DNA from 3 places in the Micromonospora sp. NPDC051543 genome. Region 3 is predicted to be linked to each of the others. Evidence: riboswitches for the same ligand, from Rfam matches in the RefSeq annotation. Region 3 holds a riboswitch; each other region holds the start of a gene.
The links. A riboswitch is a leader RNA that binds a small molecule or an ion and turns the genes downstream of it on or off. The one in region 3 is predicted to bind cyclic di-AMP.
Positions count from the first base shown of each region.

Region 1: it holds a riboswitch for cyclic di-AMP, as region 3 does, so the genes downstream of both, ACIA3K_RS03300 (coiled-coil domain-containing protein) here and ACIA3K_RS23275 (NlpC/P60 family protein) in region 3, are expected to answer to the same signal.
Region 2: it holds a riboswitch for cyclic di-AMP, as region 3 does, so the genes downstream of both, ACIA3K_RS16565 (C39 family peptidase) here and ACIA3K_RS23275 (NlpC/P60 family protein) in region 3, are expected to answer to the same signal.

Region 1 covers NZ_JBITDT010000002.1:60,388-70,871, reverse strand. Annotated here, with positions in the region: gene ACIA3K_RS03315 (alpha/beta fold hydrolase) at 1-487, shown strand, start outside; gene ACIA3K_RS03310 (HelD family protein) at 595-2,712, shown strand; gene ACIA3K_RS03305 (cation diffusion facilitator family transporter) at 2,819-3,736, shown strand; cyclic di-AMP (ydaO/yuaA leader) riboswitch at 3,849-3,980, shown strand; gene ACIA3K_RS03300 (coiled-coil domain-containing protein) at 3,986-5,059, shown strand; gene ACIA3K_RS03295 (hypothetical protein) at 5,153-5,641, shown strand; gene ACIA3K_RS03290 (SRPBCC family protein) at 5,845-6,297, opposite strand; gene ACIA3K_RS03285 (STAS domain-containing protein) at 6,448-6,810, opposite strand; gene ACIA3K_RS03280 (hypothetical protein) at 7,188-7,328, shown strand; gene ACIA3K_RS03275 (hypothetical protein) at 7,469-7,876, shown strand; gene ACIA3K_RS03270 (cellulose binding domain-containing protein) at 8,045-10,484, opposite strand, start outside.
Region 2 covers NZ_JBITDT010000008.1:131,637-142,120, forward strand. Annotated here, with positions in the region: gene ACIA3K_RS16555 (CDP-glycerol glycerophosphotransferase family protein) at 1-847, shown strand, start outside; gene ACIA3K_RS16560 (alpha/beta fold hydrolase) at 852-1,598, opposite strand; gene ACIA3K_RS16565 (C39 family peptidase) at 1,733-2,581, opposite strand; cyclic di-AMP (ydaO/yuaA leader) riboswitch at 2,816-2,956, opposite strand; gene ACIA3K_RS16570 (hypothetical protein) at 3,242-4,012, opposite strand; gene ACIA3K_RS16575 (acyltransferase family protein) at 4,089-5,294, opposite strand; gene ACIA3K_RS16580 (glycosyltransferase family 2 protein) at 5,436-6,599, shown strand; gene pseI (pseudaminic acid synthase) at 6,703-7,755, shown strand; gene ACIA3K_RS16590 (hypothetical protein) at 8,010-8,414, opposite strand; gene ACIA3K_RS16595 (SDR family NAD(P)-dependent oxidoreductase) at 8,398-9,153, opposite strand; gene ACIA3K_RS16600 (AMP-binding protein) at 9,146-10,411, opposite strand; gene ACIA3K_RS16605 (acyl carrier protein) at 10,408-10,484, opposite strand, start outside.
Region 3 covers NZ_JBITDT010000012.1:271,580-281,153, forward strand. Annotated here, with positions in the region: gene ACIA3K_RS23265 (NlpC/P60 family protein) at 1-221, shown strand, start outside; gene ACIA3K_RS23270 (N-acetylmuramoyl-L-alanine amidase) at 280-2,235, opposite strand; cyclic di-AMP (ydaO/yuaA leader) riboswitch at 2,471-2,606, shown strand; gene ACIA3K_RS23275 (NlpC/P60 family protein) at 2,682-3,659, shown strand; gene dcd (dCTP deaminase) at 3,719-4,297, opposite strand; gene ACIA3K_RS23285 (pyridoxamine 5'-phosphate oxidase family protein) at 4,375-4,923, shown strand; gene ACIA3K_RS23290 (zinc metalloprotease) at 5,000-5,986, opposite strand; tRNA gene ACIA3K_RS23295 (tRNA-Gly) at 6,190-6,263, shown strand; gene ACIA3K_RS23300 (hypothetical protein) at 6,333-6,764, opposite strand; gene ACIA3K_RS23305 (hypothetical protein) at 6,913-7,263, opposite strand; gene ACIA3K_RS23310 (helix-turn-helix domain-containing protein) at 7,629-8,741, shown strand; gene ACIA3K_RS23315 (2'-5' RNA ligase family protein) at 9,011-9,553, opposite strand.

The DNA of each region.
Region 1 (10,484 bases), on a different contig from region 3:
TGGCGTGCTGGCCCGCTGCGGCTCGTGGCGGGCGCCCCGGGCGCTGCTCAACGCGCTGCAGCCGAGCATCCGGTGGATGCTCTTCGGCGACCGCTGCGATCCGTCCGACATCCGGTTGGTCACGTCGGCGGTGGCCCGCGCCTCGCTGCGCTCGATCGGCGGTTTCCGCGCCTCGATCGGCGCTCAGCACCGGCTGGACACCCTCGCCGCCCTGGCGCACCTGCCGGCCGCCGCCCTGGTCGGTGACCGGGACCGGCTGACCCCGCCGCCGTGTGCCGAGTCGATCGCCGCCGTCCTGCCGGCCACCGAGCTGACCGTCTGCCCGGGCGCCGGCCACATGCTGATGATGGAGCGTCCGATTGAGGTGAACGCCGCCCTGACCGGCGTCCTGGGCCGGGTGCTCGCCGCACCGCCGCCCGGGCCCGGCCCGAGCGCCGCGCGGCCACGGCACGGCCAGGTCGTGGGCGCCGTCGCGGCGGGTCGCTGAGCCCGTTCGCGCACCTCGGGCGCGGCGGGTCGGGTCGGGGGCCGTACCCTTCTGCGGTTGGCCCGCGCGGTTCGCGCCGCTTGCCGGCGACATCGAAGGAGCGTGCGTTGACCGACCAGACCGCCCTGGAGCAGGAAATCGCCGTCGAGCAACGGCACCTCGACCGGGTGTACGCCCGACTGGCCGAGCTGCGGCAGTCGGCGGTGCGCGCCGAGCGGGACGGCTACCGGATGGCGCGGGTGGGCACGTTCGGCGCGCTCGTCGAACGTGACGCGATGGTCTTCCACGCGGCACAGCGGCGGCACACCCTCGACGCCGAACACGAGGGGCTGGTCTTCGGCCGCCTGGACCTGCGCGACCGGCAGGTGCTGCACGTCGGGCGGCTCGGCATCCGTGACGAGGACGCCAGCACCCTCGTCGTCGACTGGCGGGCGCCGGCCGCGTCGGCGTTCTACCAGGCCACCCCCGCGCAGCCGCTGGGCGTGGTGCGTCGCCGCACCATCCAGTCGCAGCGGGAGCGGGTCACCCGCATCGAGGACGACCTGCTCGATCCGGAGGCCGCCCCGGAGGGGATGACGGTCGTCGGTGACGGCGCGCTGCTGGCCACCCTCTCCCGGGCCACCGGTCGGGGCATGCGCGACATCGTGGCGACGATCCAGCGGGAGCAGGACGAGGCGATCCGGTCCCCCGGCTCCGGGGTGACGATCGTCGCGGGCGGCCCGGGCACCGGCAAGACGGCGGTCGCCCTGCACCGGGCGGCCTTCCTGCTCTACTCCGACCGCAGCCGGTACGCCGGTGGCGGCATCCTGGTGGTCGGACCGTCGACCGTCTTCGTCGAGTACATCGCCTCGGTGCTGCCGTCGCTCGGTGAGGACACCGCGACCCTGCACTCGCTGGGCACCCTGTTCCCCGGGATGACGGCCACCCGAACCGATCCGCCCGAGGTGGCGGCGGTGAAGGGCTCGCTGCGCATGCGCCGGGTGCTGGAACGGGCGGCCCGCGACGCCGCGCCGGGGGCTCCTGGCGAGCTGCGGCTGCTCTACCGGGGCGGGCTGCTGCGGTTGGACCGTCGCGAGCTGGACGCGATCCGGGACCGCGCGCTGCACCGGGGCGCCCGGCGTAACGAGGTTCGCCGCGCCGGGTTCGACGGTGTCTTCGCCGCGCTGTGGGCGCAGGCCCGGCGCGTGAACATCGGCCGGCTGCCCGAGCAGCGGGCCTTCGAGGACGAGATCGCGGAGCGGCCGGAGTTCCGGGAGTTCCTCAAGGCCTGGTGGCCACGCCTGCACCCCCGGCACGTGCTCGGCTGGCTGGCTCGACCGGATCGGCTGCGCCGGTACGCCGGCGGGATCCTCTCCGGCGCGGAGATCCGGCTGCTCGGCACGGCGTACCGGAGTCTGGATTCCGAGGGCCTGACCATCGCGGACGTGGCGTTGCTCGACGAGCTGGACGCGCTGCTCGGCAAGCCGGTGAAACCGGCGCGGGCCCGGCGCGACCCGTTCCAGCTCGCGGGCGGCGTTCGTGAGCTGAGCACCGCGGCCGACCGGCAGCGGGCCGCCCGCGCGGCGGCCCGGGAGCGGCCGGAGGACTACCGGGAGTACGCGCACGTGGTCGTCGACGAGGCGCAGGACGTCTCGCCGATGCAGTGGCGGATGATCGGTCGGCGTGGGCGGTTGGCCTCGTGGACGGTGGTGGGCGACCCGGCGCAGACCGCCTGGACCGGTGACCCCGAGGAGCTGACCCGCTCCCGCGACCAGGCGCTGGGCCGGCGCAAACGGCACGAGTTCACGCTCACCACCAACTACCGCAACTCGGCGGAGATCTTCGCGGTGGCGGCAGCGGAGATCCGCCGGCTCTATCCGGACCTGCCCCTGCCGAGGGCCGTCCGCTCCACCGGCGTCGACCCGGTCGAGCTGGTGGTGCCGCTCGCCGGGCTCCAGGCCGCGGCCGTGCAGGCGGCCGCCGGCCTGCTGGGCGAGGTCGACGGCACGGTCGGGGTGATCACGCCGGTCACCCGCCGCGACGAGGTCGCCGGTTGGCTCGACGCGCTCGGCGCGACGCGCTTGCAGGTGGTGACCAGCCTGGAGGCCAAGGGCATGGAGTACGACGGAGTCGTGCTGGTAGCCCCCAGCGAGATCCGGGCCGATCCGGGCTCCGGCGTACGCACGCTCTACGTGGCGCTCTCGCGCGCCACCCAGCGGCTCACCACCGTCGACCCGACCGGCTGACCGTCGCGTTGGCGCGCCCGTGGGCCGACCCTCGCCCTACACTTGCACACATAGCGATGTGAGCATACATTTGACCGGGTCCCGGGCGGCGTCGGAGGGTGGTTTCGTGGGAGCAGGACATGACCACCACCACGGGTCGGTCGCCAACGCCGCCCACCAGCATCGGGGACGGCTCTGGGCGGCCTTCGGACTGCTCGCTGCCCTGATGGTGGTCGAGGCCGTGACCGCCTTCCACACCGGCTCACTGGCCCTGCTGTCCGACGCCGGGCACATGTTCACCGACGTGCTCGGCATCGGGATGGCGCTCGCCGCGATCACCGCCACGCGGCGGGCCACCGGCGACCCGCAGCGCACCTTCGGGCTCTACCGACTCGAAGTGCTCGCCGCGCTGGCCAACGCCGTCCTGCTCTCCGGCGTGGCGATCTACGTGGTGATCGAGGCGATCGGCCGGTTCGGTAATCCGCACCAGGTGCTCAGCGGTCCGATGCTCACGGTGGCCGTCCTCGGACTGCTCGCGAACGTGGTCGCCTTCGGGCTGCTGCGCGCCGGCGCCCGGGAGAGCATCAACCTCCAGGGCGCCTACCTGGAGGTGCTGGGCGACCTGCTCGGCTCGCTCGGCGTGATCGGCGCTGCGCTGCTGATCGCCGTCACCGACTGGTGGTGGGCCGATCCGCTGGTCGCGGTCGCGATCGGCGTGTTCATCCTGCCGCGCACCTGGCGGCTGGGGCGGGCCGCCGTACGCATCCTCGTGCAGGCCGCCCCGGAACACCTCCAGGTCACCGCCGTGCACGACCGACTGGCCGCGGTGCCCGGCGTGGTCGAGGTGCACGACCTGCACGTCTGGACGCTCACCTCGGGCATGGAGGTGGCCTCCGCACACCTGACCATGGCGCCCGGCGCGGAGGTCGGCGCGGTGCTCACCGCGGCGCGTACCGCCCTGCGGGACGACTTCCGCATCGAGCACGCCACGCTGCAGACCGAACCCGGCGCCGCCCCGGGCGCCTGCGGTTCCGTCGAGTGGTGACCATCATCCTTCGTGGCCGCGCAGGCACCTTCCGTCACAACGGCTGCACAGACCCCACCAGCACCGGTAGGCTCTGTCCCGGCCACCACCCGGCGGCGCCTCCCGGCGCCGGTGGCGGCCGTCGCCTAATCGCCCGACAGGGCGAACCGGGGAACCATGTTCCTGGGGTGCATCCGCGTCAGCGGTAGGGATCTTCCGTCCCGAACCCGTCAGCTAACCCGGTCGGCGGCTGACGGAAGGACATGCGTAGTGGCACCAGCACGACCACCCGCCGCCCGGCTTACGGCACTGATCGTCATGATGGTCACCCTCAGCGTCGCGCTTCCGGTCGGCGCCGCCACCGCCGCTCCCCCCGGCGGCCTGCGGGCCGCCGCCGCCCCCGACGGCGACGAGGAGGGTGGTACGCCGGCGCTACGGGCCCAGCTCGAGGCGGCCAGCAAGGGCTACCTGGACGCGAAGCGCGCGCTGGACACCTCCGTCCAGCGGCAACAGCAGCTCGCGGTCAAGCTCAAGACCACCGAGGCCGAGATGACCGTACGCAACGGCAAGGTCGGCGAGATCGCCGGCGTCGCGTACCGCACCGGCCGACTCAGCACCGTCTCGGCCCTGCTCAACAGCAACACCCCCGAGGGGTTCATGGACCGGGCGGCCGCCCTCGACGTGGTGGCCGCCAACGAGGACCGGGTGCTGCGCGACCTGCAGTCCACCCGCGATGAGGCGAACCGCACCCGCGTCGCCCTCGACGGCGAGATCCGGGAGCAACGTAAGCAGGTCGAGGTGATGGCCAAGCGCAAGGAGCAGGCCGAGCGGGCCCTGACCGTCGCCAACGACAAGGCACGCGCCACCGCCGCCGACACCGACACCGGCTCCAACCGTGGCACCTCCACCGCCAACGCTCAACCCGCCCCCCGCAACTCCGACGGCTCCTGGCCGTCCGAGTCGTGCAGCATCAACGACCCCACGCCGGCCAGCGGCTGCATCACCCCCCGCACCCTGCACGCGCTCAACCAGGCCAAGGCCGCCGGCTTCACCCGGTACGTCTCCTGTCACCGCAACGGCGGCTCGGGTGAGCACCCCAAGGGCCGGGCCTGCGACTTCGCCGCGCAGAAGGGTGGCTTCGGCGGGATCGCCAGCGGCGGCGACAAGACGTACGGCAACAACCTGGCCGCCTACTTCATCCGCAACGCCGACCGGCTCGCGGTGCTCTACGTGATCTGGTTCAAGCAGATCTGGCTGCCCAGCAGCGGCTGGAAGTCGTACAGCGGGGGGAACGGCGACCCCTCCAGCGACCACACCAACCACGTGCACCTGTCGGTGTACTGAGCACCGACGCCGTCCGGGGTACGTCAGCGGGCGTACCCCGGACGTCGTCGCTGGTCGGACGACCATGCGGGGTCCAGCCCGGAGCATTCGGGTATGCCGCGAATCGCGCCCCGCACCCGCAAGGCCCTGCTCACCCTGCACCTGGTCACGTCTCTCGGCTGGCTCGGGGCGGACCTGGTGCTGCTCACCCTCGGCATCGCGGCACAGCGCGGGGCCGACCCGGCGGTGGTCTACCCGGTCGCCGGGCTCGTGGGCACCGTGCTCTTCGCGCCGCTGAGCGTGCTCGTGTGGCTCGTCGGTGTCGCCAGCGCGCTGCTCACCCCCTGGGGCCTGCTGCGCTACCGCTGGGTGGTGATCAAGCTCGTGATCACCACGGTGATGGTCGGGCTGGTGCTGTTCCTGCTCACCCCGAACCTGCGGCACGCCGGCGCGCTGGGTGCCGCGCTACCCGCGCGGGACCGCGCCGACCTGGTGATCGCGCCCGCGGTGTCGACCAGTCTCATGATCATCGCAACGGTGCTGTCGACGTACAAACCCTGGGGACGCCGGTCCCCGCAGCCCCGCCGCCAGCGCGACGGGTAGCGGGACAAGGGCCTGGTCGCAGCTGTCCGCCCGGGGCGGAAGGGTGCGCGGACACCCTTTGCTCTGCTTCCACGGAGGCGACACCGACGGCCCTCACGTGTTGCCTCGGTGGAAGCAGAGCAAAGGACCAACCGCACGTGCCGGCCACCCGCCCGGAGGCGTCGGCGTCGCGCCGGTCAGCCACCCGGAACGGCTCGCTGGGCTCAGGGCGTGGCGCTGTCGAGGGCCGCGCCGAGGCGCGCGGCCAGGGCGAGGTGGGCGGCGCGGGCCTGACCGAAGGCGTACCGGAACAGGGGTGTCGGCGCGCGCAGCGTGATGTCGACGTCGATGCGGACCAGACCGTCCGGCTCGGCGCGCAGCCGGGTGTGGTTGCGAACCGTGGTGGCGGGCCACTGGCGGGCCACGGTGACGATCTCGTCGGGCTCGCTGACCAGCACGTCCGCGTGGTACGTGGTGCGGAAGCGCAGCGGCCCGGCGACCAGCCTGTCGTTGATCGTGTAGCTGGCGCGGGCACCCGGGCGGGGCGGCACCTCGCGGACCCGCACGATCAGGGGATGCAGTTCACCCTGACGGCTCAGGTCGCTCAACAGCGCCGACGCCTCGGCGAGTGAGCAGCGGGCCTGGACGGTGTAGCTGAAGGTATCGCTGCTGAGCACACCGTCTCCCGACGTCGCTGGTCGCACGATCGTCCCGTACGCCGCTCGGGCTGGCAACGGCCGGACGGACACCGTGCGTTGTCCCGGCATTCGCGCAGCGTTCCCAATGACGGGGTCTGGGCGAGCAGGCCTGACGGTGGCAGCCGCGCCTCAGGCGCCGGGAAGCACCTCGGGGGTGGCGGCGCCGGCGAAGTAGGGCTCGGGCGCGCCGAAGAGACCGAGCAGGCCGGTCACCCAGAGCTGACGGTGCACGAACCGGCTCGGCTCGGTGACGACCAGCTTGACGCCACTGACCTCGGCGGTCTGGAAGCCGGCGACCATGGCGCTGATGCCCACGGAGTCGATGAAGGTGACCAGCCTCATGTTCAGCTCGATGCGGAGCGGGCGGCTCTTGGCCAGCACCTCCGCAATCGCCTCACGCACCTCGTACGCTGTGTCGACGTCGATCTCACCCCGGGGGGCGATCTCGACGACACCACCGGACAGGACCGACTTCACGATCGACAGGCTCACGCGAGCACCTCCACCCGCCCGTCCCCCGGGCGCCTCATCAGTACGCGGGCCGCGACCGAGAGTATTCCTCCAACGGCCTCGGTCGCCACCCCTCGGGATGAGCAATTCACGGATCCGAGAGGACAAAGTCGCCCATATCCCCACTTTTCGTTATCTGATCATTCAATACTTTTCGTTATCTGATCAGTCGACGATCGGTCGGAACCGACGCGTCGCCGGACCAGGGTAGCGGTCGCGGTCCGGCAGGCCCGACATCCGTACCGTCCCGCACGCCCGCCCCGCGTGGGACCGGCGTGTCGCGGTCGGACCCGCCAATGTGGTTGCCGACGCTTCCTAGCATCGGCCCGGGACACCCACCGTGACGGAGAGGACCTTCGATGATCAAGCGACTGGCCGGGTTGGCCGGCGTCGGTCTGCTGCTCGCCCTCGTACTGGCCTGCGGTTTCGGCGGCGGAGACGACGACGATGACGATGACGACGACTTCGCCCGCGGTGTGGCCGCGGTGGCGGTGCGCTGACCTCCCGCGGATGCGCCACGCGGCGCCGGGTTTGCGCGCGACCGGCCCGGGGCACTGCGCAGTCAGCGAACCGTGTCGCGCTGGACGGACGCCGAGGTCCGAAGTGGCCGGCGGCTTCGGCACCTGAGGAGGTAACCACGATGTTCGGAACCAACCTGCTGGACCGGCGCAGCAAGCCGGAGCGGATCGCGGACCAGGCGTGGGAGCAACTGCTCTCCGCCGTCAGCTCCGCGGGCGACAGTGTCCGGGACACCGCGCGGTCGGCCCGTCGCAGCAGCGGCGACCTCGCCGACGGCGCCGGTGACCTGGTGGGCTCGGCGGCGGAGGAGGCACGGCGTCGCGCCTCGCGCGCCTTCGACGCGCTCGCCGGACGCCAGCCGGCGCTGCCGTGGACGCTGCTGATCGGCGCCGCGCTGGTCGGCGCGGCGGTCGGCTGGGCCGTGGGCTCCGCCGCCCGCGCCGCCGGCAGTCGAGACGACCGCGCCGTCGACGACGTCGAGTTCGTCGACGTCGACCGCCCCAACTCCCCCGTCGGCCTGGACGACTAGCAAGTCGGTACGTGAGCGGGCCCCGTCGACATCGCGTCGGCGGGGCCCGCTCACGTACCGGTGGCGGCGCTGGCGGAAATGTGCCCGGTCCGCCGGGGTGCCGGACCCCTCAGGCAGCCCCGGCGGACCGGTGTTCTCGGGTGGCCCGGACGACGCCGGGCCACCGGGTCAGCGACTCGTGCAGCTCACCGAGGTGGGCGGCGAGTTGGTGCCGGTCCAGGAGCCGAGGAAGCCGATCGTGGTGCTGGCCCCGGGGGCGAGCGCGCCGTTCCAGCCGCTGTCCACGACCGAGACGACCGCCCCGGTCTGGGTGTGGGTGCCGCCCCAGAGCTGGCTGACGCGCTGACCGTTGGGGAAGGTCCAGCCGAGCGTCCAGCCCGCGATAGGCCTGGTGCCGGGGTTGCTGACCACGACCTCGGCCTGGAATCCGCCCGTCCACGAGCCGGTCACCCGGTAGGTCGCCGCGCACCCACCAACCGGAGGCGGCGTCGTCGGAGGCGGCGTCGTGGGAGGCGGCGTGGTCGGAGGCGGCGTGGTCGGAGGCGGCGTAGTCGGAGGCGGCGTCGTGGGAGGCGGCGTGGTCGGAGGCGGCGTCGTGGGAGGCGGCGTCGTGGGAGGCGGCGTCGTGGGAGGCGGCGTGCCGCCGGTGCGGTCGGCCACCAGGATGCCGCGACCATTGGTGCCCAGGTAGACCCGCCCGTAGACCCGGGGATCTCCGGTCAGCGCCTCGGTCGGGTTGCCGTACTGGTGGCGGTCGTCGTTGATGCGTACCCACGTCGTGCCGCCGTCGTCGGAGCGGTGTACGCCGGGCTGACCGTCCACGGTGCCGTAGAGGAAGACGGCGGGGTTGGTCCGCCCCGGCGCGGCCTTGCCGAAGCCGACGTTGCCGGAGGCGCTGACGCCGCCCAGCTTGGTGAAGCTGGCCCCGGAGTCGGTGGACCGCCAGAGCCCGCCCGGACCGGCCAGCCACAGCTCGCCCGACCTGCCGGGCAACGCCTTGAAGCGCACGTCGGCGGTGGGCAGGCCGGTCGCCGCCGTGGCGGTGAAGCTCGCGCCGCCGTTGATGCTCAGGTAGAGCCGGCCGCCGCTGAAGCCGTAGAACCGGTTGGGATCGACCCGGTCGGATTCGATCGTCGCGTTCGCCGGGATGCCCGTGGACGGCGCCCACGAGTTGCCGAAGCCGACCGAGTAGACGACGCGTTGGCCCGCGTCGCCGGGCGCCCAGACGAACCGGCTGCCGTCGGCCGCCGCGGCGACCGTACCGCCGGCGTTGACGCCCGACGGCTCGGTGCCCTGGAACCAGGTGGCCCCGCCGTCGGTGGAGAAGGCGACGTGGCTGTCGTTGGGCCGATCGGAGTCGGTGAAGTTGCCGGCACGCGCCAGCACGGCGGGCTTGCTCTCGGCGTAGTCCAGGCTCGTGGTGCTGGTGAAGACCGGCTGGGTGAAGAGCATCGACGGAATGGTGTCCAGGTCGGTGTGCCGGAAGCCGCCGACGTCGCCGAGCGCGCTGATCAGGGGCGCGCCGCTGGGTGGGCTGACCAGGTCGAGGACGGCCGTCTCCTCCAGGCCCCGGACCATCGGCCGGATCGTGAACTGAGCGCCGGTGTCCCACTTGGTGAGGTCGGTGGTGCCGTAGATGGTGGCCCCGGTGCCGTACATCATGCGGTTGGAGTCGTGCGGGTCGATCTCCACCGACTCGTTCATCCAGCCGAGCTTGGGGCTCTCCTCGGGAGGCGCCGGGTTGGTGCCGAAGGTCAGCCAGGGCACCGAGCTGATGTCCATGGTGTAGCGCTTGGACCGCTGCGGGTAGCTGGTGAAGTCCCAGATGCGGGTCCAGCTCGCCCCACCGTCGGTGCTGCGGAAGAAGATCGCGTCCGGCCACCAGGAGACCTGGGTGGCCACCATCAGCGTGTTCGGGCGCTGCCGGTCGATGGTCAGCCCGCTGTAGCCGAAGTAGTCGTCGCCGCTGGTGGAGGGGATCGGGCTGATCCGCGTCCAGGCCCCGGTGGACCGGGTGAACTTCCAGACGTCGCCCTTGCCGCCGTCGTACGGGCCGCCGGTGTCGCTGGTGGCGATGTAGAGGTGACCGCCGACCGGATCGACGACGCCCTTGTGCGCCAGGTAGCCGGTGGGTTGCCCGGGAATCCGTGCCCAGGTGACGCCGCCGTCGGTGCTGCGGTAGACCGGGTTGTCCTTGTCGGCCACACCCACGTAGATCGTCTGTGTGGTGGTGCCGGCGGCGCCGGTGCTCTTGTCGAAGCTGACCCAGGTCAGGCCCTGGTTCTGCCCGTTGTAGCCGTTCGGGTCGCTGGGGTCGGCCCGGTAGTTGCCGACGTTCGGGAAGGCGGTGACCTTGGCCCAGGTCGCCCCGTAGTCGGTGCTGCGCCACAGCCCGTTGCCGCCCTCGGCGCCGTAGTAGAGGACGCTGTCGCGGTTGGGATCCACGGCCAGCCGCTCGCCCATGCCCCGGCCCGGCATGTTGCCGCCGTTCTTGAACGGCAACTCGGTGACCTGCCAGGTGGCGCCCTTGTCGGTCGAGCGCAGGATCGCGCCGTTGTTCGGGTCCCAGCCGTTGGTGTACATGCCGACGGCCGCGTACACCCGGTTG
Region 2 (10,484 bases), on a different contig from region 3:
CTGCATCCGGTTCACCCAGCTCACGCACGTCCAACTGCACCACGGCGACAGCGACAAGGCGCCCAGCGCCAACCCGGTCTCAGGGATCTTCGACCGGATCTTCGTGGCCGGGCCGGCGGCGATCGACCGGTACGCCCGCGCCGGGGTGCAGATCCCGGCGGAGAAGTTCGTCGTGGTGGGCCGTCCCCAGGTCGAGTCGATCGAGGTACGCGAGGAGCCGACGCGGGGCCTCGCGCACCCGACGGTGCTCTACACCCCGACCTGGACCGGGCACCACGCCGACGCCGACTACTGCTCGCTGCCGGTGGCCGAGGAGCTGCTGCGGCGGCTGCTGGGGCGCGGCGCGACGGTGATTTTGCGGGCGCATCCGTACACGGCGCAGAACCCCGCGTCGGCACGCCAGTTGGGCCGGCTCACCGAACTGCTGGTCGCCGACCGCGCCCGCACCGGCCGGCAGCACGTGTTCGGTGCGGCCGCCCGGGAGCTGAGCCTGACCGAGTCCGTGAACCGCTCGGACGCGCTGGTCTCCGACGTCTCCGGGGTCATCTCCGACTATCTCTACTCCGGCAAGCCGTACGCCGTCACCGACATGGGCGGCGAGGGCGACCGGTTCACCGAGCGCTTCCCGCTGGCCGGCTCGGGTTACGTGCTGCGGCGCGACATGTCCAACGTGGACGCCGTGCTCACCGCCCTGCTGGACACCGACCCGCTGGCCGACGCCCGCTGGGTCACCCGCCGCCGCTACCTGGGGGACTTCCCGGCCGAGTCGTACGCCGAGGGTTTCCTGACCGCCGCCCGCCGCGAGCTGACCCCGGCCCGGGAACTACCCGCGCCCGCACCTGCCTGACCGATCAACGGTACGGGTCCAGCAACCTCAGCACGGCCGCCGGATCCTCCAGGTGCGCGTTGTGCCCGAGACCGGGCAGCGTGACGACCGGTACGCCGTACTCCTTGAGCTGCGCGTCCGTGACCATCGGGTCGTGCTCCCCGCGGGCCAGCACCACCGGCACGTCGGTCGCCGCCAGCAGCGCGGCCAGGTCGGGCGCGCCGACGGCGAACGCGGCGTCGTCCATCGCGAGCCGCCACCGGCCGTCGACCTGACGCAGCCCGGCGTCGACCATCGGGTGGTCCGGGAGGACCAGACCGGTGAGGCCGGCGACCCGCAGATAGCGGCGGGCGGCCTCGGTGCGACTGGTGAACCAGCCCACCGGGCGGGCGGCGAGGTCCACGGCGCGGGCCAGCTCGGCCGGCGTCCAGACGGCCTTGATGCCCAAGCCCACCACCGCGTCCACCGGCAGGCCGGCGGCGCGGGCCGCCAGCGCCAGGCCGACCACGCCACCGAGCGAGTGCCCGAGCACGACGATGCGGTCGTCGGAGGCCAGGCCCTGCGCGACCCGCTGGGCGAAACCCTCGAAGGAGTACGACGACAGCGGCGCCGACCAACCGTGACCGGCGAGATCGGGCGCCAGCCACCGGCCGGGCCAGTGCTGCTCCAGAAGTGGCGCCCAGGGCAGCCACACGTCACCCGTCGCCCCCATGCCGTGCAGCAGCAACAGGATCGGCTCACGGCCAGCCTGACCACCCGATTCATCCACCACGGCCGCAGTCTCCCACGGTTCGTGGCCCGGTACGAGAGGCGTTCACCCGCGTCGCGCCCCGACACGGGAACGCCGCGGGCGCCGGCCCCTCGTGGGAGACGGCGCCCGCGGCGTCGTGGGGTGTCGCGCGTTGGTCAGGCGGAGTAACCCCGGGTGGCGATCCAGTTCGCCAGGTCGATCGTGGTGATCCAGTAGGCCGGGTCGGCGGCGTTCGCCGAGTCGGCGATCCGCACGGTACGACCGTTGTCCTTGTAGCCGACGACGGCGATGTAGTGCCCACCGCCGTAGGAGTGGTAGCCGCCCTCGGTGTCGATGGCGTCGCCGGCGACGTTGGCCACCACGCCGCGGCCATCGGTGATGGCCTTGACGACGTCGGCCTGAAGACGGTCCATCTGGGCCGGGCTGGGCGTGCCCGCGAACATGCGGGTGCGGTACGGGGAGCCCTTCACCTCGGCGTTGAGCACGCGGGTGGTGTCCTCGGCCGAGTTGGTGCCCATCTCGGTGGTGCCCAACTCGGCGCCGAGCTCCTCCTGGGTGCGGTCGATGCCGCTGGCGCTGAGCGCGTTGCGGGTGGCCGCCGGGCCGCAGTTGTAGTAGGTGTTCTGTGCCTCGTAGTCGTAGTCGAGCACCTTCGTCGCGGGTGGCTTCGGAGGCGTCGGCTTCCGGGTGACGTCCGGGTTGCTCGTGGCCTTGGCGGCGGGGGACGCGGTGCTGGTCGCCGGGGCGGCGGTGCTCGGTGCGACGCTCGCCGACGGAGCCGCGGACCGGAGCTCGCCACGGGAGGCGACGGTGTCACTGCGCATCTCGGCGATGGTGGTCGGGGTGCGCGAGCCGGCCGGGGCGTCGTCGGCGCCGGCGACCAGAGCGCCGGCGGTGGTGGCGATCGCGAGGGCCGCAGCGGAGGCGGCGACGATCTGGTACGGGCGCTCGGTCGCGAGGCGACGGAGCTGGCGCTTCAGGGTGTGCTTCACGAGGTCCTCCACGGTTCACAGGGAGAGCGGCACACCGGGGCCCGACCGGCATCCGGGCAGGCGTCAGCGCGCGGGCGGTGGCCCGCGGATGATGAACCGCTCAGGGGAACGCCCGGCGCGGCCGGGCGGGAAGTGCGGTGACCCGGGGGGGTCAGCTCACCGTCACGAGGCGGATGAGCGGGGACACCGCGTCGCCGTGGAGGCGGAGGAACAACAGGGGGATCGAGGGGTGCTGCACGAGGATGGAACTCCTTCCGTCACCGCCTACCGGGTTAGCTGACGGATTCGGGCGGGAAGATCGCCCTACCGCGGGCCGTGGCTCGCGGATTCACCCCGGACTTACTGTGGGTCCCCGGTTCGTTGATCACGATTGAGCGGGTCGGCACGGCGTCGCCTCCTGCGATCGGTAACCGCACCGGACGGGACGACAGTACTGGCCGGTGCGCACTCTGCCAAGCCGCGCCCACCTGCGTAAACATCGATTGGCCCAGCAATTTCTGCGCGTTTTGCCGCTGACGTGACTCGATGGGACAACGGGTTCCGCCGGCACCTGTGGGCGACAACCGGACAGGCGGCCGACAACGCCGCCACAATCGCGGGCACAATGGCCGTCGATGACGCCGACCGCCCGATTTCCGCTGCCGGTGACCCGCCTCACATAACAGATCGGGCTCAACCGGCCCGGGCCGGACGCCAGCGTGCCACGAGGGCCGTACGCGACGGCCGCGTCGCGGTGCGCCGGGAGAGCGCTGGGCTCGGCCGGCACCGTACCGCCGCAACGTACGCCTCCTGGGCGAGGACGCGCGCCGACTCGGCGGCCACCTCGGCGTCCCGCCAGGACGACCGCTCCCGCTCGGCGGCCGTCCGGTGCTCGGCCAGCCTCGCGTCCCGGATCGCCCGGATGAGCAGCGTCTCCTGCTCGACCGGGTGCCGGCGGGGGTCCCAGCCGCGCCGATGCCCGAACACGTCGCCGAGCTGAGCCATGGTCAACTCCCCCCGCCAGTGCGCCGCCATGGCGGCACGGTGCAGATAGCGCTCCCGGGCCGCGTACTCGGCGGGGGTGTGCGGGGTACGCGGCGTCGGCAACGCCCCGGCACCGGCGACCCGACGGGCGGCGGTGTCCGCCTCGTCGTACGCCGTCCAGGCCCGCTGCGCCTCGTCCTGAGCGACCAGCCAGTCAGCACGCCGCCGTCGGGCGGTCCGCGCCGCCCGGGTGGCGGCCACGGCCACCTCCTCGGCGTACCGGCGCAGGTCGGCCATCTCGGCGACGGCCACCTCGCGGGCGGTGGGTGTCGGCGGCGTGGGGTCGGCCGCGGGCGAGTCCCGCTCCGGACGGGCCACCAGGACGGCGAGGACCGTCAGCGCCAGTAGGAACAGGGCCGACCAGATGGCGGCGGCCTGGGGCACCTCGGTCAGGAACTGGTAGAAGACGACGGTTTCCATGATCGACACCTCGGCATGAGCACCGCGCCACCCACCACAGGGGACAGGTGAGCGCGACCGGGAGCACGTCCTCACGCTACCGTCGGGACCACCCGGACGCATCGGCGACGGGCGTGTCGGCCCGCGCCGCGCCGACCCCGTCCGCGTCACCACCTACGGTCTCCGGGGTGCGCTGATGAGGAACGAGCGGCGGGCGGCCCGGGCGGCGTGGCGCGAGCCGGCGCATCATCGGTATCTCCACGAAGCGGTGCAGCAGCCCGGCGAGGACCAGGTTCACGAGCAGGAATCCGAGCACCACCGCCGGGCCCCGCCAACCCCGGAAGCCGGTCCCCCAGTCGCCGCTGAGCCGGAGCACGCTCGTCATCACCAGGACGTGCACCAGGTAGAAGGCGAACGAGACCTCACCGAGCCAGACCAGCGGGCGTGAGCGCCACGGCGAGCGCCGGTCGCGCACGTCGGCGTCGGCGGCGGCGGTGATCACCAACAGGTACGCGACGGCGAGCAGCGTGGTCCACAACTCGGCGCGGATCCACTGCGCGGCGGCCACCCAGGTGCCCACGAAGATCGCGGTGGCGGCGGTCAGTCCCGGCCCGCGCCACCGGCCCCGGAGCATCAGCTCGGCCGCCACCGCGCCCAGCCAGAACTCCAGGGACCGCGCCGGCGGGAAGATCTGGGTGAACCACCAGCGGCTCACCTCCGGCACCAGCTGCTGCGCCGGCCAGAGCGCGAGGATCAACAGCGGCAGCGCGACGACGAGCGCCCAGAGCACCGCGGGTCGCGCCCGGCGCAACAGGGGCAGCGCCAGCGGCAGACACAGGTAGAAGAAGAACTCGCAGGACAGCGACCAGCTCACCGTGTTGACGCTGTAGAACCAGCCGAGCCGAGGGTCCCACGCCTGCAACAGCAGCAGGTTCTCCACGGCGACGGCCGGCAGGACGGGATCGGCGAACCACCAGGCGACCAGCAGCGCGGCGGCCCACAGCACCACGTGGTTCGGGTAGATCTTCGCGACCCGTCGACGCCAGAAGGTCAGCCGCGAGTCGCCCGGGCGGGCCGACCAGACCAGCACGAAACCGCTGAGGATGAAGAAGAACTGCACGCCGGACAGGCCGAGGGTGAAGAGGGCGTCGACGACGGCCTTGTAGTCCGGCTCGGCGATGATCCGCATCGTCCCGGCGTGGAACCCGAAGACCAGCAGCGCGGCGATCCACCGCAGCCCGGTCAGCGACGGCAGCCGGGCGGGGGCGGCCGGCGCGGTCGGCGCGTCGGTGGTGCTCGTCATGCCGAGGCACCCTACCGGGTCACTCCCGGGTGAACCGGGCGGCCGTTGTTAACCTTCCGCTTCGCGGGTGTTCAGGGATTCCACCATCCGCGGCCACATGTGGTTCCGGGGCTGGCCATCCGCGTCGTCGAAGGTGGCGAGGTGGTCAATGAGCCGACGCACGCGCCGCTGCTGAGCATCGTCGTGCCCGTCTACGGCGTCGAGGCTTACCTGTACCAGTGCCTCGAGTCGATCCGGGCGGACATCCCGGTGGGCGAGTCGGAGGCGGTCGAGCTGATCGCCGTGGACGACGCCTCCCCGGACGGCTGCGGCGCGATGCTGCGGTCCTACGCCACCGGGCGCGACAACGTCCGCGTCGTACACCTGGAAGAGAACGTGGGCCTCGGCCTGGCCCGCAACGCGGGCCTCGACGTGGCCACCGGCCGGTACGTGTGGTTCGTCGACAGCGACGACTGGCTGCCGCCGGGCACGATCGCGGCGGTGCTGGACCGGCTGCGTGAACACCAGCCCGACGTCCTCATGCTGGACCACCTGCGCGTGCACGAGGACGGTCGGCGGGAGGTCGACGCGAGCAGCCACCTGCTGCGCGGGGTGCCGGGCGTGGCCCGCCTCGCCGACCAGCCGCACCTGCTGCGGGTGCAGCACACGGCGTGGAACAAGGTGGTACGCCGGGCCTTCCTCGACGAGTTGGAGCTGCGCTTCTTCCCCGGCTGGTACGAGGACATCCCGTTCAGCCACCCGCTGCTGATCGGCGCGGAGAAGATCTCGGTGCTGGACCGGGTCTGCTACCTGTACCGGCAGGGCCGCCAGGGCGCGATCACCTCCACCCGCAGTGGTCGGCACTTCGACGCGTTCGGCCAGTACGAGCGGCTGATGGACTGGGTCGCCCGCCGGCACCCGGACGAAGGCCTGCGGGCCGAGCTGTTCGAGCTGATGATCAGCCACTACCTGGTGGTGGTCGGCAACGACGGCCGGCTGCACCCACACCTGCGGCGCGCCTTCTTCCACCGGGTCGCCGAGCACTACCGCCGATACCTGCCCCCCGGGGGCTACCCGATGCCGCCGGGGGTCACCGGGCTCAAGCACCGTCTGGTGGGGCGTGGTGACTGGTTGGCGTACTCGGCGCTGCGGCAGGCCCACCGGGTCACGGGCCGGTGGCGACGGCCCAGCCCGACCGCTGGCGCCGACTCGTCGTCGGCCGACGACCCGTCCCGAACGGCGCGGTCGGCGAGCAGGTCGGACGGCGGGCAGACCGCCGGCCTGCCGGGACGGTCGGACGCGCTGGCCGGTGGCCGCCTGCCGTGACCCGTTCGGCGGGTGCCGGAGTTTTTCAGGTCGTCCACCCGTTCGGGGGACGACGACAGCACCACCGCACCTTCGGTGCGGGCGTAAGGGAACAGAGGTCGGAATGACGGCGACAATCAAGATCGGACCGCACGCGGTCGGTGCCGGGGAGCGGCCCTTCGTGGTCGCCGAGATGTCCGGTAACCACAACGGCGACCTGGACCGGGCGCTGGCCATCGTGGACGCGGTCGCCGAGAGCGGCGCGCACGCGCTCAAGTTGCAGACGTACCGGCCGGACACGATCACGATCGACGTCGACGCCCCGGCCTTCCGCATCTCCGGCGGGCACGAGCTGTGGGGCGGCGAGAACCTGTACCGCCTCTACGAGCGGGCGCACACCCCGTACGAGTGGCACGCCCCGATCTTCGCGCGGGCCCGCGAGCGCGGGCTGACGGTCTTCTCGTCACCGTTCGACGCGACCGCCGTGGAGCTGTTGGAGTCGTTGGACGCCCCGGCGTACAAGATCGCGTCCTCGGAGCTGGTGGACCTTCCGCTGATCCGGTTGGTGGCCAGCACCGGCAAGCCGATGGTGATCTCCACCGGGATGGCGACGGTCGCCGAGATCGATGCCGCCGTACGGACCGCCCGCGACGGCGGCGCGGCGGGCATCGTGCTGCTGGCCTGCACCGCGTCGTACCCGGCACCCCCCGCCGACAGCAACCTGCGCCGCCTGCCGGTGCTGGCCGGCGCGTTCGACGTGCCGGTCGGACTCTCCGATCACACGCCCGGTATCGGCGTGGCGGTCGCCTCGGTGGCGCTGGGCGCCTGCTTCATCGAGAAGCACGTGACCCTGGACCGGGCCGACGGCGGCGTGGACTCGGACTTCTCGCTGAACCCGGCGGAGTTGACGGCGCTCGTCGAGGAGTCGGGCCGCGCCTACGCGGCCCTGGGCGGCACCGCGATCGGTCCGACGCCCGCCGAGCGGGAAGGGCTGCGGTTCCGCCGTTCGCTGTTCGTGGTCGAGGACGTCCGGGCCGGCGACCCGGTGACGGCACAGAACGTCCGGTCGATCCGCCCGGCCGGCGGCCTGGCCCCGATCGAGATCGACAGGGTGTTGGGCCGTACCTTCACCACCGATGTCCCGCGCGGCACCCCGCTGAGCTGGGACCTGATCTGACCGCCGGGTAGCCGGCCGGGCGTGCGGTCCCGACCGGCAGTGTCCTGTGTGCCTCCTGTCGAGCTGCCCCGGAAATGGGGCGGGCCGCCATCGAGGCCCACTCGCCCCGGATCTGGGGCAGCTCGACAGGCAACGCCGACACCGACCGTGCCCCACCCGCCGGCCGCGACCTACCGGCCCGGCACGGTCCGGTGTGCGCCCCGCCGACACCAGCCGCGGCCCACCCGTCAGGCGCGGCCGATCGGCCCGGCGCCCTACCCGGGCGCGAGGCCGACGGTGACCACCAGGTCGGCGACCCGCAGGGTACGCCAGAGCATGGCGCCGTCCAGCGGGGTGCCCAGCCCGTGGCGGCGCCACCACATGGCGATCGGCACGTCGGCCAACTTGCAGCAGCACTCGGCCCGGGTCCACCGGGCCCAGAAGTCACCAGCGCCGAAGCGGCGGGCCAGCGCCGGGGGCACCGGGGCGTTCGCCCGCTCCGCGTCGACGGCCACTCGCCAACCCGGCACCGGCGGGCCGTACCAGCCGACGCAGCGCCCGTCGTCGAGGTGACTGCGGGTCGTCGCCGAGGCCAGGTCGGCGGGCATACCGATCCGTAGGTGCCGTTCGGCGGCGGCGAGCAGTCCCGGCACCGGCCGCAGGTCAGATGGAGGCGGCACCGTCCACCACGATGACCTGGCCGTTGATGTTGGTGTGCTCGCGCAGCAGCATCCGCACCACCGGCACGACCTCCTCCGGCTCGGTCAGGTGGCCGGTCGGGGTACGGCGCACGATCTGGTCGAGCTGGGTCGGGCCGAGCACGGCCGACATCTCCGAGGCGAAGAAGCCGGGCGCGACCGCGTTGACCAGCATCCGGCCGCCGAGTTCCCGGGCGAGCGACCGGGTGGCGGCGTCCATGCCGCCCTTGGTGGCCGAGTACGCGACCAGGCCCGGGAAGCCGCGCTGCGCGCAGATCGAGGTGATGTTGACGACGCGGCCCCGCAGGCCCTTGCCGAGCATCCGACGGATCACCAGCCGGGTCAGTTGCAGGGGCGCGGTCAGGTTGGTCTCGATGATCCGGGCGATGTCGTCGGTCGCGGTGTGCACGTGCAGGGAGTCCTGCCCGACGGCGGCGTTGTTGACGATGCCGTCGATCGGGCCGAGGCGCTGCTCCACCTCGCGGACGAAGCCCTGCGCGGCGCGCAGGTCGGTGACGTCGACCGAACCGACGTGCGCCCGGTCGGGGTGCTCGGCGGCGAGCTTCTCCAGCTCGGGGGTGACGGTGCGGGCGAACGCGGCCACCCGTACGCCCGCGTCGAGCAGGTCGGTGACGATGGCCAGGCCCAGCCCCCGGGAACCGCCGGAGACGAGGACCACGGAGCTGGGGGGAACGAGCTTGGTGTCGGCGGGGTCAGACATCGCTCTTCAGGGTCTCCTTGACGGGAATCTCGGTCAGCACACGGATCCGGCGGGGCACGGCGTGCTCGGGCAGCCGGTCGGCGCACCAGCGGACCAGCGCGGCCTCGTCGGGCAGCGGGGCGTGCTCGGCGGGTGCGAGGACCACGTCGGCGACGACCATCCGGCCGAGCACCGGGGCGCGGCGGCCGGTGACGCGGGCCCAGGCCACACCGGGATGCTGGGTCAGCACGCCACGGACCACACCGGCGGAGACCTTGCTCCCACCCACGTTGATCTCGTCGGTGTCCAAGCGACCCGTGATCAGCACCCGCCCGTCGACCACCTGCACCCGGTCTCCGGTGCGGACCGGGCCGGAGAGTCCGACCCCGTGGTACGGGGAGGTGACGACCAGCTCGTCGTCACGCACCGACAGGGTGGGTCGCCCCTCGGTTTCCCGGTCCAGCCAATCGGCGGGGAACCCGGCCCGGCCGTCGTGCACCACGATGGACGCGCCGACCTCCGAGGACGCGTAGATCCAGGAGATCCGCGCGGCGGGAAAGACCTGGCGCAGCTGGTCCAGGATCGCCTGGTCCACCGGCTCGCCACCGAGGGTGATCTGACGCAGCGGCACCCGGGCCAGCGCGGCCGCGTCCCGGTAGAGGGTGCGCCGCCAGAAGGTGGGCGTGCCGGACGCGGCGTCCACCCCGTGCGCGGCGGCGACCACCGGCCAGTCGTCCAGTTCGGCCGGCTCGATGACCACCAGGTGCTGACCGGGCTGGGTCAGCGACAGGGTCACGACCTGCCACCAGGCGTACGTGCCGGGGGCGTAGGGGCACAGCCAGGTCCGGGCCGGCTGGTCGGCCCGGACGGTGGTCAACGTGTCGAGGGTGTGCCCGACCCGCTTGGGACGGCCCGTCGACCCGGAGGTCAGCAGCCACAGCCGGCCGGGTTCGGCGACGCGCGGTCGGGCGGGCGCGCTGTGGTGCGCGCCGTCGTCGTCGAGGAGGGTCACGGTGAAACCGGCGTCGTCCAGCTCCGCGCGCATCGTGGCGTCCACCCGGCTCGCGGTGCTGAGCAGCAGCTCGGTGCCGTGCACGGCGTGCTGCCGCGCGGCGGCGAGCGCGTGCCGGGCGGAGTGCGCCAGCACCGCGGCGGGGTCGGGCAGCTCCGGCGTCGGCAACGTCCGCCACGTCAGGGCTTCGCCGCCCACGACGAGCCGGTTGTCGACGCCGGCCGGCTCCGGGCCCGCGGTGGCCGGATGGGGGGTCGCGACGGTCACTGCTGCTGTAGCTCGACGAGGAAGTCGAGGACGTCGCCGATGGTGGCGATGCGGCGCAGGCCGGGAGCGTCGA
Region 3 (9,574 bases):
TCTACCTCACCCACCACACGGGTGATCAGTGGAACGAGGGCAAGGCCGTCTCGCGCGCCGACGCCCGTGCCGGTGACCTGGTCTTCTTCTACTCCGGGCTGAGCCATGTGGGGCTCTATCTGGGTAACAACCAGATGGTGCACGCGCCACGCGCCGGTAAACCGGTGCAGGTGTCCAGCATCAACACCATGCCGGTCGCCGGGTTCCGCCGACCTGGCTGATCCGCACCACGCACGACGACGGCCCCCGGTCACCTCGACCGGGGGCCGTCGTGGTTCCTCAGCGGGGTGCGCCCACCGGTGACGGCAGGAGCTGCACGTCGGCGAGGTCGACGTACATGACGCGGTGGCCGAACTGGATCTGCGCGTACCGGTTCTTGCCCCGGATCACCGTCCAGTCGCCGGGCGAGGAGCCGTCGAACGTGCTGGCCCGGTAGTACTCGCCGGGCAGCACCGCGCCGACGGCGTACCGCTGGCCGGCGGCGAGGGTGTACTGCAACGGTGAGATGGCCTGGTAGGGCACGCCGGCCGGGTAGGCCGCCTGCTCCGGGTACGCCCGCCCGTAGACGGGGATCGTGGCCCGGCCGGGTTTCGGGGTGACCACCATGCCGACGGTCCAGGTGGCCGTCGGCGCGGACGCCGGGTTGTGGAACCACGCCCGCTGCCCGAGGTACCAGATGGCCGTCCAGTCGCCCTGTCGACCGGCCAGCGCGTACGTCTGGCCGGCGGACGCGCGGGCCCCGTGGTCCGACACGTCCATCGTGTTCGGGGTGCCGTCGGGGCGCAGCGCGATGTCGTTGACCAGCGGCGCGTCCGGAGCCGGTGCGGTGCGTAGCACCACCGACGAGGATCCGCGTGGCGCGCACGGCGTCCCCGGGGTGACGCATCCGGTGAACGCCGGCTGGTTGGTCGCGTAGTCGGGGTCGATCCGGACCAGCCCGGTGGCCGGGGTGCCGGTGTCCAGCCGGGGGGCGTGCAGCAGGTCGAAGTAGTGCGTCCAGTCCCAGTAGGGTCCCGGGTCCCAGTGCATCCCGCGGACTGTCGACGCGGTCGTGCCGGGCACGTTGTCGTGGCCGATGATGTGCTGGCGGTCCAGCGGGATGCCCAGCCGCAGCGCGAGGTGCCGCACGAGCTTCGCCGAGGTCCGGTACATCGCCTCCGTGTACCAGGTGCCCTGCGCGGCGAAGCCCTCGTGTTCCAGCCCGATCGCCTTGGCGTTGACGTACCAGTTGCCGGCGTGCCAGGCGACGTCCTTGGTCTTGACGTGCTGGGCGATCTGTCCGTCCACCGACCGCAGCGAGTAGTGCCAGCTCACGTAGGTCGGGTCCTGGACGAGTTGCAGGGTGGTCGCCCAACTCGCCTCGGTGTCGTGGATGACGATGTACTCGATCTTCTGCCGGGCGGGCCGGTCGGACAGGTCGTGGTTGCCGTAGTCGCCGTCGCCGAACGCCGCGTAGGGTGCCGGGATCCACTCGCAGGACACGGTGCTCGGGCACTCCAACCCGTCCGGGCGGGCGAGCCGCCGCAGTCCCAGTCGGTCCAGCCAGGCCCGCTCGGGTCGTACCGCCCGGGCCGGCAGCGTGACCCGCTGACCGTCGTCGGTCACCCGCGTCTCGCCGGCGCCGATCGTGGTGAAGACCTCGTCGGCGAAGGCCGCGGCCGCATCGGCGCTGTCCGCGCCGGCATAGCGGGCCACCGCGCCGTACCAGGTGGCCGGGTCGGTGCCGGCTCCGACCGGGGCGCCGACCTCCCGTTGGTACGCGGCCAACAGCGCCGCCCCACCCCGGAGGTTCGTCGTCGGGTCGGTGCGCAGCGCCTCGGCGGTGGCACCGGTGAGCGCGGCGGCGGCGTCCACGGTCTGCAGCGCGGCGCTGGGCGGCGCGTCCCCGGTGGCGGGCGTCGGTGCGAGAGCACGACGGGACTCGTCGCCGCGCGGATCCTCTCCCGGGGCGTCGTGGTGACCGCGCCCGGGTAGGGCGGCCACCTGCCGGGCATCGGTCAGGTGCATCGGGCCGTAGCCGCCGCTGGTGCTCGGCGTGCCGGCGTTGCTGTCCCAGCGGGACTCCAGGTAGGAGACGCCGAGCAGTACGTCGATGGGTACGCCGTACTCGGTCGAGGCGGCGGCGTACTGCTGCTGGCGGTCGGCGGTGGGGGCCGCGGTGGCCGGGCCGGCGGGCAGCGGTACGGCCGCCGTGGCGGTGACGAGCGCGACGGCGAGCAGGGTCGGACGTTTCATCGAACCCCCTACATGTGAACTGGTGTCGGTGCGGTCACCCTCGTCCTGCCCGGGAGTCCGCGTCAATACCTTTCCATGTTTCGAAACGTACAGAAGGAAATCTTCACATCCGCTCGATGGCCCGCTGCAATCAGTACGGAGTGTCACGGCCGCACGGGTTGCGGATCGGTAACGGCCGTCTCTACTCTGGTCATTCGTCGGCCCGGTAGCAGGTCTGCCCACCCCGGGCGGTAACGGACCGACACCGCCGAGTCGCTCACGAGCGAGCCGGGGACCCAGGTTCCTCGGGGTGAATCCGCAGTTCCTGCGGTAGGGCGCCCACTTCCCGCCCGAACCCGTCAGCTAACCCGGTAGGCGGTCAGGAAGAAGGAGTACGGAACCCGGTGGCCCTTGAAGCCCCGCGGCCGTCGTCCGGACGGTCGGCTCCGGCCGACCCGACATCGACCGTGCCGCGTACACGCTGGTCCCGCTTCACCACCGCTCTCGCCGCCCTGGTCGGCGTCGCCGTCGTCCTGACGGGCAGCGCCACGGTGGCCCACGCCGATCCGTCCGTCGCCGAGATCGAACGCCAGATCGACGAGGACTGGAACAAGCTCGAACCGATCATCGAGCGGCACAACGCCACCCAGGCCGACCTGGCCCTCAAGCGCAAGCAGGCCGACGCGCTCGCCGCCCGCATCGGGCCGCTGGAGCGCCAGGTCGACGCCGCGATGGACAAGGTCAGCGCGCTGGCCGTCCGCGCGTACATGGGTGAGAACCTGTCGACCGTCAACACGATGCTCGGCAGCCGGTCGCCCAGCGAGATGGTCGGTCAGCTCGAAATGCTCGACCGCTTCGCCCACAACCAGCAGGAGGACGTCCGCCAGGTCGCCGACCTGCGCAACGAGCTGGCCCGGCAGAAGGCGCCGCTGGACGAGATGGTCGTCCAGCTGACCCGTACCGAGGCCCAGTTGGCGGCGAAGAAGAAGCAGATCAACGAGGAGATCGACCGGCTGCAGAAGCTGCGCCTCAAGGTGTACGGCAGCGGCGGCGGCGGTCCGCTGCGTCCCGCGCCCTGCCCGGCCAGCTACCCGGGTGGCGGCGCCGGCATCGCGGTCAAGTTCGCCTGCGCCCAGATCGGCAAGCCGTACGTGTGGGGCGCCGAGGGTCCGGAGTCGTACGACTGCTCCGGGCTGATGCTGGCCGCCTGGGCGAAGGCCGGTGTGTCGCTGCCGCACAACGCCGCTGCGCAGAGCCGGGTGACCAAGAACGTCAGCAAGGGCGACCTGCGCCCCGGTGACCTGGTCTTCTACTACAGCGACATCCACCACGTCGGCATGTACGTCGGCAACGGCTGGGTGGTGCACGCCTCCCAGGCCGGTGTGCCCGTCAAGATGAAGAGGGTCGACGACGGGCCCATCCACAGCTACGGCCGCCCCGGCTGACCGGAGCGGGACGCAGTCAGGCCCGTCGCGATCCGCTCGCGGCGGGCCTGCGTCGTCTCCTAACGGGTCGGCCAGGCGCGCCAGTTCTGCCAGGAACGACTCGGCGTCGGCCCCCGCTGACCCTGGTAACGCGACCCGTAGACCACCGAGCCGTACGGGTGCTCGGCCGGCGACGAGAGCCGAAAGATGCAGAGCTGACCGATCTTCATGCCCGGCCAGAGGGTGATCGGCAGGTTCGCCACGTTGGACAGCTCCAGCGTGACGTGCCCGGAGAAGCCCGGATCGATGAACCCGGCGGTGGAGTGGGTGAGCAGGCCGAGGCGACCCAGTGAGCTCTTCCCCTCCAGTCGGCCGGCGAGCTGGTCGCCGAGCGAGATCACCTCCAGCGTCGAGGCGAGCACGAACTCTCCCGGGTGCAGCACGAACGGCTCGCCGTCGGGCACCTCGACCACCGAGGTCAGGTCGTCCTGCTGCATGGCCGGATCGATGTGGGTGTAGAGATGGTTGTTGAAGACCCGGAACAGCCGGTCGAGTCGTACGTCGATGCTGGAGGGTTGGACCAGGGTGGGCTCGAACGGCTCCAGGCCCAGCGTGCCGGCCTTGATCTCGGAGACCAGGTCACGGTCGGAGAGCAGCATCGGACCACCATAGCGAGGTGGGCGGTGACCAGCGTGTCGAGGTCGCTCCTCGTACATTTGTTCGATAGAATGCTCGCATGGCTTCCTGGTCCGATTTCGCCGCCGACGAGCCCCACCTCGCCGACGGCATCCGCGTTCTCCTGCAGCAGTACGGGCCGGGCTTCGGCTATCTGGCCACGGTCCGTGCCGACGGTGGGCCCCGGGTGCATCCGGTCTCCCCGGTCATCACCGACGAGGGTCTCTTCTGCTTCATCATCGACTCGCCGAAGCGCCGGGACCTCGAACGGGACGGCCGATACGCGCTGCACTCGTTCCCTCCGGAGGAGAGCGACGACGAGGCGTACGTGGCGGGCCACGCCTGGCCGGTCACCGATCCGGTCCGGGTCGCCCGGCTGGCACAGAGCGCCCGGGCCGAGCCGAGGGCCGACTGGCGGCTGTTCGAGTTCACCGTCGACGTGGCGATGCTGACCCGTCGCGACCAGCACGGCCTGGGCATCGCCGTGGGGCGCCCGGCCGTTCAGGTCTGGCTCGATCCGCAGACCCCGCCCGCGGCGGCCGCGCCATCCCCCGTACCGCAGACGCGCCCGACCCGTCGCAGCCGCGACGTCCAGTGCACGGCCGCCTGACCACGGCCCTGGGGGCAGATACGCCGGTGCCGGCTCCGTCGACGACGGAGCCGGCACCTGGTGTACGCGGGGAGAGCTAGGCCGCGCGGTACGCGTTCCACGCGGTCAGCATGCGGCTCGCCTGCCCGGTGGTGAACTGGTACATGCACGAGTCGTAGGTGTAGTCCATGAAGTTGGTGATCGGGTCCAGGCCGGCCGCCGAGCAGGTGTTCCGGCCGGTCGGGCACTCGTACGCGGGCGACGCCTCGGCCGGGGTGTCGCTGACGCCGTCACCCGAGCCGCCGCAGCCACCCTGGAAGGTGTGGTAGAGGTTCAGCCAGTGGCCGACCTCGTGGGTGCCGGTGTCGCCCTGGTTGTAGTTGGTGGCGGTGCCGCCCGGCAGCGACTCGCCGAGAACGACGACGCCGTCGGTGCTGCTGAGCTTCCGCTGCGGGAAGGTCGCCCAGCCCAGCAGGTCGTCGCTCAGTTCGCCGAGGTAGATGTTGAGCGTGTTCTTGCCGCCGACCCGCAGTGCGGACTTCATCGACCGCTCCGCCGACGAGCCGTAGACGATCGGGTACCAGGACGGGTTCGTCACCCGGTTGATCGAGTCGAGTCGGAAGGCGAACGCGGTGGCCGCGCCGCCGGTCCCGCCCGCGTAGGCCTGGTTCAGCACGCTGATCTGCGAGGTGATCATCGAGTCGGGGATGTTGCCGCCGGCCCGGGTGCTGTTCTCCTGGATCACGTGCACCACCACCGGAATGGTGACGGTGGCGGCCAGCGTCGTGGCACCCGCGCCGGCCCGGTAGTTGGCGCGCTCACGCAACGCCGCCGCGAGGTCGGCGTCCCGCTCACGGACCTGCTTGGCGGTCAGCTCGTTGGGCTCGTGGAGGGCGGGGGCACCGGGCTTCGCCCGGGCGTTGGCGTGACTGTCGGCCGGCTCCGCGCAGGTGCCACCCGGTGCCGCGGAGAAGGCCGAAGCGGCCGGAACGACGCCCACCGCAGCGGTGCTGAGCAGCAGCGCGAGGGTCGTCGACGCGACGCCGGCGACACGCCGGGTCAGCAGGTTGGGACGGAGTCCCATGGGCCCACCTCTTTCTGGCGGCGCGGCAGGGGGTATGTCACGCCGTGGCTGGGAACGTGTGGCAGACGTTACAACTCATCGACGCATTTGAGAACGACCATATGTTGCCGTCTGGAAACTTCTTCGGGGGTGAACGGGGGCGGTCGGCGCGTGGGGGTGGCTGGGTGCATGGCTGCGACGACTCGGGTACAGTGGTGCCGCCTGCGGGTGTAGTTCAATGGCAGAACATCAGCTTCCCAAGCTGACAGTGCGGGTTCGATTCCCGTCACCCGCTCCACGATCGAAGGCCCTGGTCGGGACAATCGTCCCGCCAGGGCCTTCGTGGATCAAGGGCCTTCTGCGTCCGTTATGAGCTGCGGTGCTTCGCCCACTCGCCGGTCCACGCCGCGAGATCGTGCACCCATCCGTCTGTGCTCTGTCCGGCCTTGACCTCCCACTTCGCGGCGTTCAGCGCAGCGAAGTCGTCGAGGGTGTCGCGCCCGACCGAGGTCCAGGCGGGGAACTGCGCCAACCACTTCTCGGCCTGGGCGGGGCTGTGACCACTGCCGATCAGCCACTGCACGAGCAGAGCCAGCTCAACCCACGCAGCGGCCTCGGTCGTCCATGCCCAGTCGACGACGCGTATCCCTGCCGGAGTGAGGATGAGGTTGGTCGGGTTGATGTCGGAGTGAACGAGCATCCGGCCTTCCATCTCGGGCAACGCGAATCCGAGTCGTCCGGCCGGGGTGAACCAGGTCCCGGGCGGGGCCGGGGTGCCCTGGAGCGCTTTCAGGGTCACCCGGAGCAGGTCCAGATCTGGACTTCCGGGAGACAGGTCGGGGTGAGGGCCGTCAAGCTCTCGCTGTGCGGAGATGCGTTCCCCGCGCCGGTTGTGCTCGGTGCGCCCGGGTGGCTGCCGGTTGGCCAGGACGGCGGCCAGCGGGAATCTAGGCGCCGCTGTTCGACGTCGCGGGCTCGACGATCGGCTTGCGGAACGGTCCCCATGCCACGAACCGGTCGAACAGGGCTCGCGGGCTCGGCCCGTCGTGCGGGTTGAGGTGGTAGAGGTCGCGCATCGCCTCGTACAGCAGCCCAGCCAGGTAGATCGACAGGCTCGGCATCTTGCTCTCGTACTCGGCTTTGAGCATGAGTCGTGCCGTCGCACACGGCCACGGCTGACCGTCGGCGCGGCACGCCCAGTGCGGTCGTAGCGGCGTGTGCGGCAGGGCTTGGCCGTGCCGGCGCGGACGGTCCGCGACCGGCCCTCGCTCGGGGACGGAAACCTGCCCGGAGATCATTCCCGACCCCCGTTTGCCCGGAACTCCTGAGCCCGGGTCAGGCGACCCACCCGGCCGACCTCGTCAATCCGGAACGCCTCGGTATGCGCCGTGACCCAGGCCGGAAGTCGCGGGGCAGAACGAGGTGCAGGCACCTTCGGGACAGGGTTTCTGCGCCACAACGAGAAACGCACGGTGCCTCCTTCGCGCTGTCGTCTTGGGAAGGGGGCCGCCCCGTAAGTGCTCGCCGGACAGGGCGGCCCCGGTACGAACACGTCCGCCGGGTTCGGGTCCCTGCCGGCCGTGCCGTCTGATTCCAGCCTGCGATGACAGGACTACGCTGGGAAGTAGGTCGATGCTTTCAGCGGCTTTCAGCAGGGGGACCCGTGGAAGATCTAGGCGGGCAGTTGCGTCAAGCTCGCACCGAGGCCGGCGTTTCGCTCGCCTCGGTGGCGGCGCGGTCGTGCTACTCGGCTTCGCATTTGAGCAACGTCGAGGCAGGACGACGGACCGCTACGCCTGACATCGTTCTCGCCTACGCGCGGGCACTCGGGGAGGGTGACGTGAACCGTCGACAGGTGCTCGGGCTCGCGGCGGGTGCCGTCGGCCCCGTAGTAGCCGGTGAGCTGATCCGGGCCGGCTTCAGCGCAGCCCTTGATGGGCGAGGGGCCGAGGAGGACTGGCGCGAGCGAGTCGACCAATACGGGCGGGACTACATGGCCGTAGGCGCGGCGGCACTTCAGGCGCGGCTCGCGAGCGACCTCGTGATTCTTCAGCAGCACCTCGACACACCGCGCATGTGGACGCACGCAGCGCGAGCGCTCGTGACCTATGGCAAGACCACGTCCAATCCCGCCGAGGCAATCCGCTGGTACGACCTCGCGGCAACGGCCGCTGACCGCTCCGACGACCTCGGTGTGCGCGTGTGGGTACGCGGAAGGGCTGCTATAGCCCTTGGCTACGAAGGGGCATCGCTGGCCACCGCCCGGCGCTATGCCGAACAGGCCATCGCGCTGTCCGACCGGCCGTCACTCGGGCGCGTTCAGGCCCTCATGGCGCAGGCGCACGTCGCAGCCGGGCGTGGCGACGAGGATGGGGCGATCTTGCACGACACCGAGGCTCGACGGGTTTTCGATCACGTTGCGTCGCCCGACGGTGAAGTCTCGGATACCGCCGTGCCGCCGTGGCGCATGGCGACCTTCCGCAGCATGTTGTACGCCCGCCTCGGCATGCTCGGACCGGGCAGCGAGGCACAGCAGGAGGCCGACCGGACGCGGCCGGCGGGTTTACCCCGATTCGCGACGCACATCGAGCTGCACCGGGGCTTGACGATGGCAAAAGCTGGCGACCGGGTCGGCGGGGTCGTCTACGCCCGCCAGGCGTGGGAAGCCCTCCCAGCCGAACGCCGGTCGCAGAGCCTTGCCCTGATGCTCCGCGAGGTCGAGCGTGCCGGTGGTGGCCACCGGCGCGGAAACGAGAGCACCATCGCGGCCGGCTGAACGTCAGTCGGTCGGCGTGCGGCCTGGAGGAGCGGTCCGTCCGGGATGGCAGCGGCTGCTGAGTCCCGCGCTGGGGTCACCGCCTCACCGCCTCCAAAACAGCAGGTGGGTTATGCAAGGGTCGGCGGGCGCTGACGAAGGTTGCGTGCGGGCGAGTGTCGCCAGCGGTGAGGGCATCCTTCAACGCTTCCCACGCCTCGTCCGCGGTGAAGTCAACACGCAGGACCAGCGACGTCAGGTCATCGGGTGGGGGCAGAGGCCCGTCCCCGCTACTTCTCGGCGGCTTCATGCGCGCCCAAGGGGAACTCGCAGACGGTACGCCAAGGTCTCAGCCCCGGCGTGCCGGCGATGAGGCGAACCATGTCGACGGCCGCGCGGATCGGCAGCTGTGCCGAGACGGTCTCCGCGGCGTGGCTCAATGTGGGCTTGGGGGCGTCCTGGCCGAAGGTCAGGTGCGGCACCACATCGGTGTGCGCCCCGGCATAGGGGGCGGTCTCGGGAAACCGCCGCCACACCGCCGTGGTGAGGTTCACGAACGGGCGGTCCGGCTGCGGTGCGAGCCACACGACCGTGTCGCCGAACCAGCCGATGTGCGTCAGCGCGACGTCGAACCGCGGTGTACCGGCAATGGTCTCGCTCAGCACGGTCAGGACCTGATCGTCGATCTGTTGTGGCGCTAGAAACGGGTGGAGAACGGTGACGTGTGCCGGCACGCCCCAGGAGGCCGCCGGGTCGAGAGAGTCCCGAAACCGGCCTACCGCTTCCTCGGCCTCGGGTATCGGCACGATGAGCGCCGTCTGTGTCGGGTCCATCCCGGAAGTCTTCCGATGATG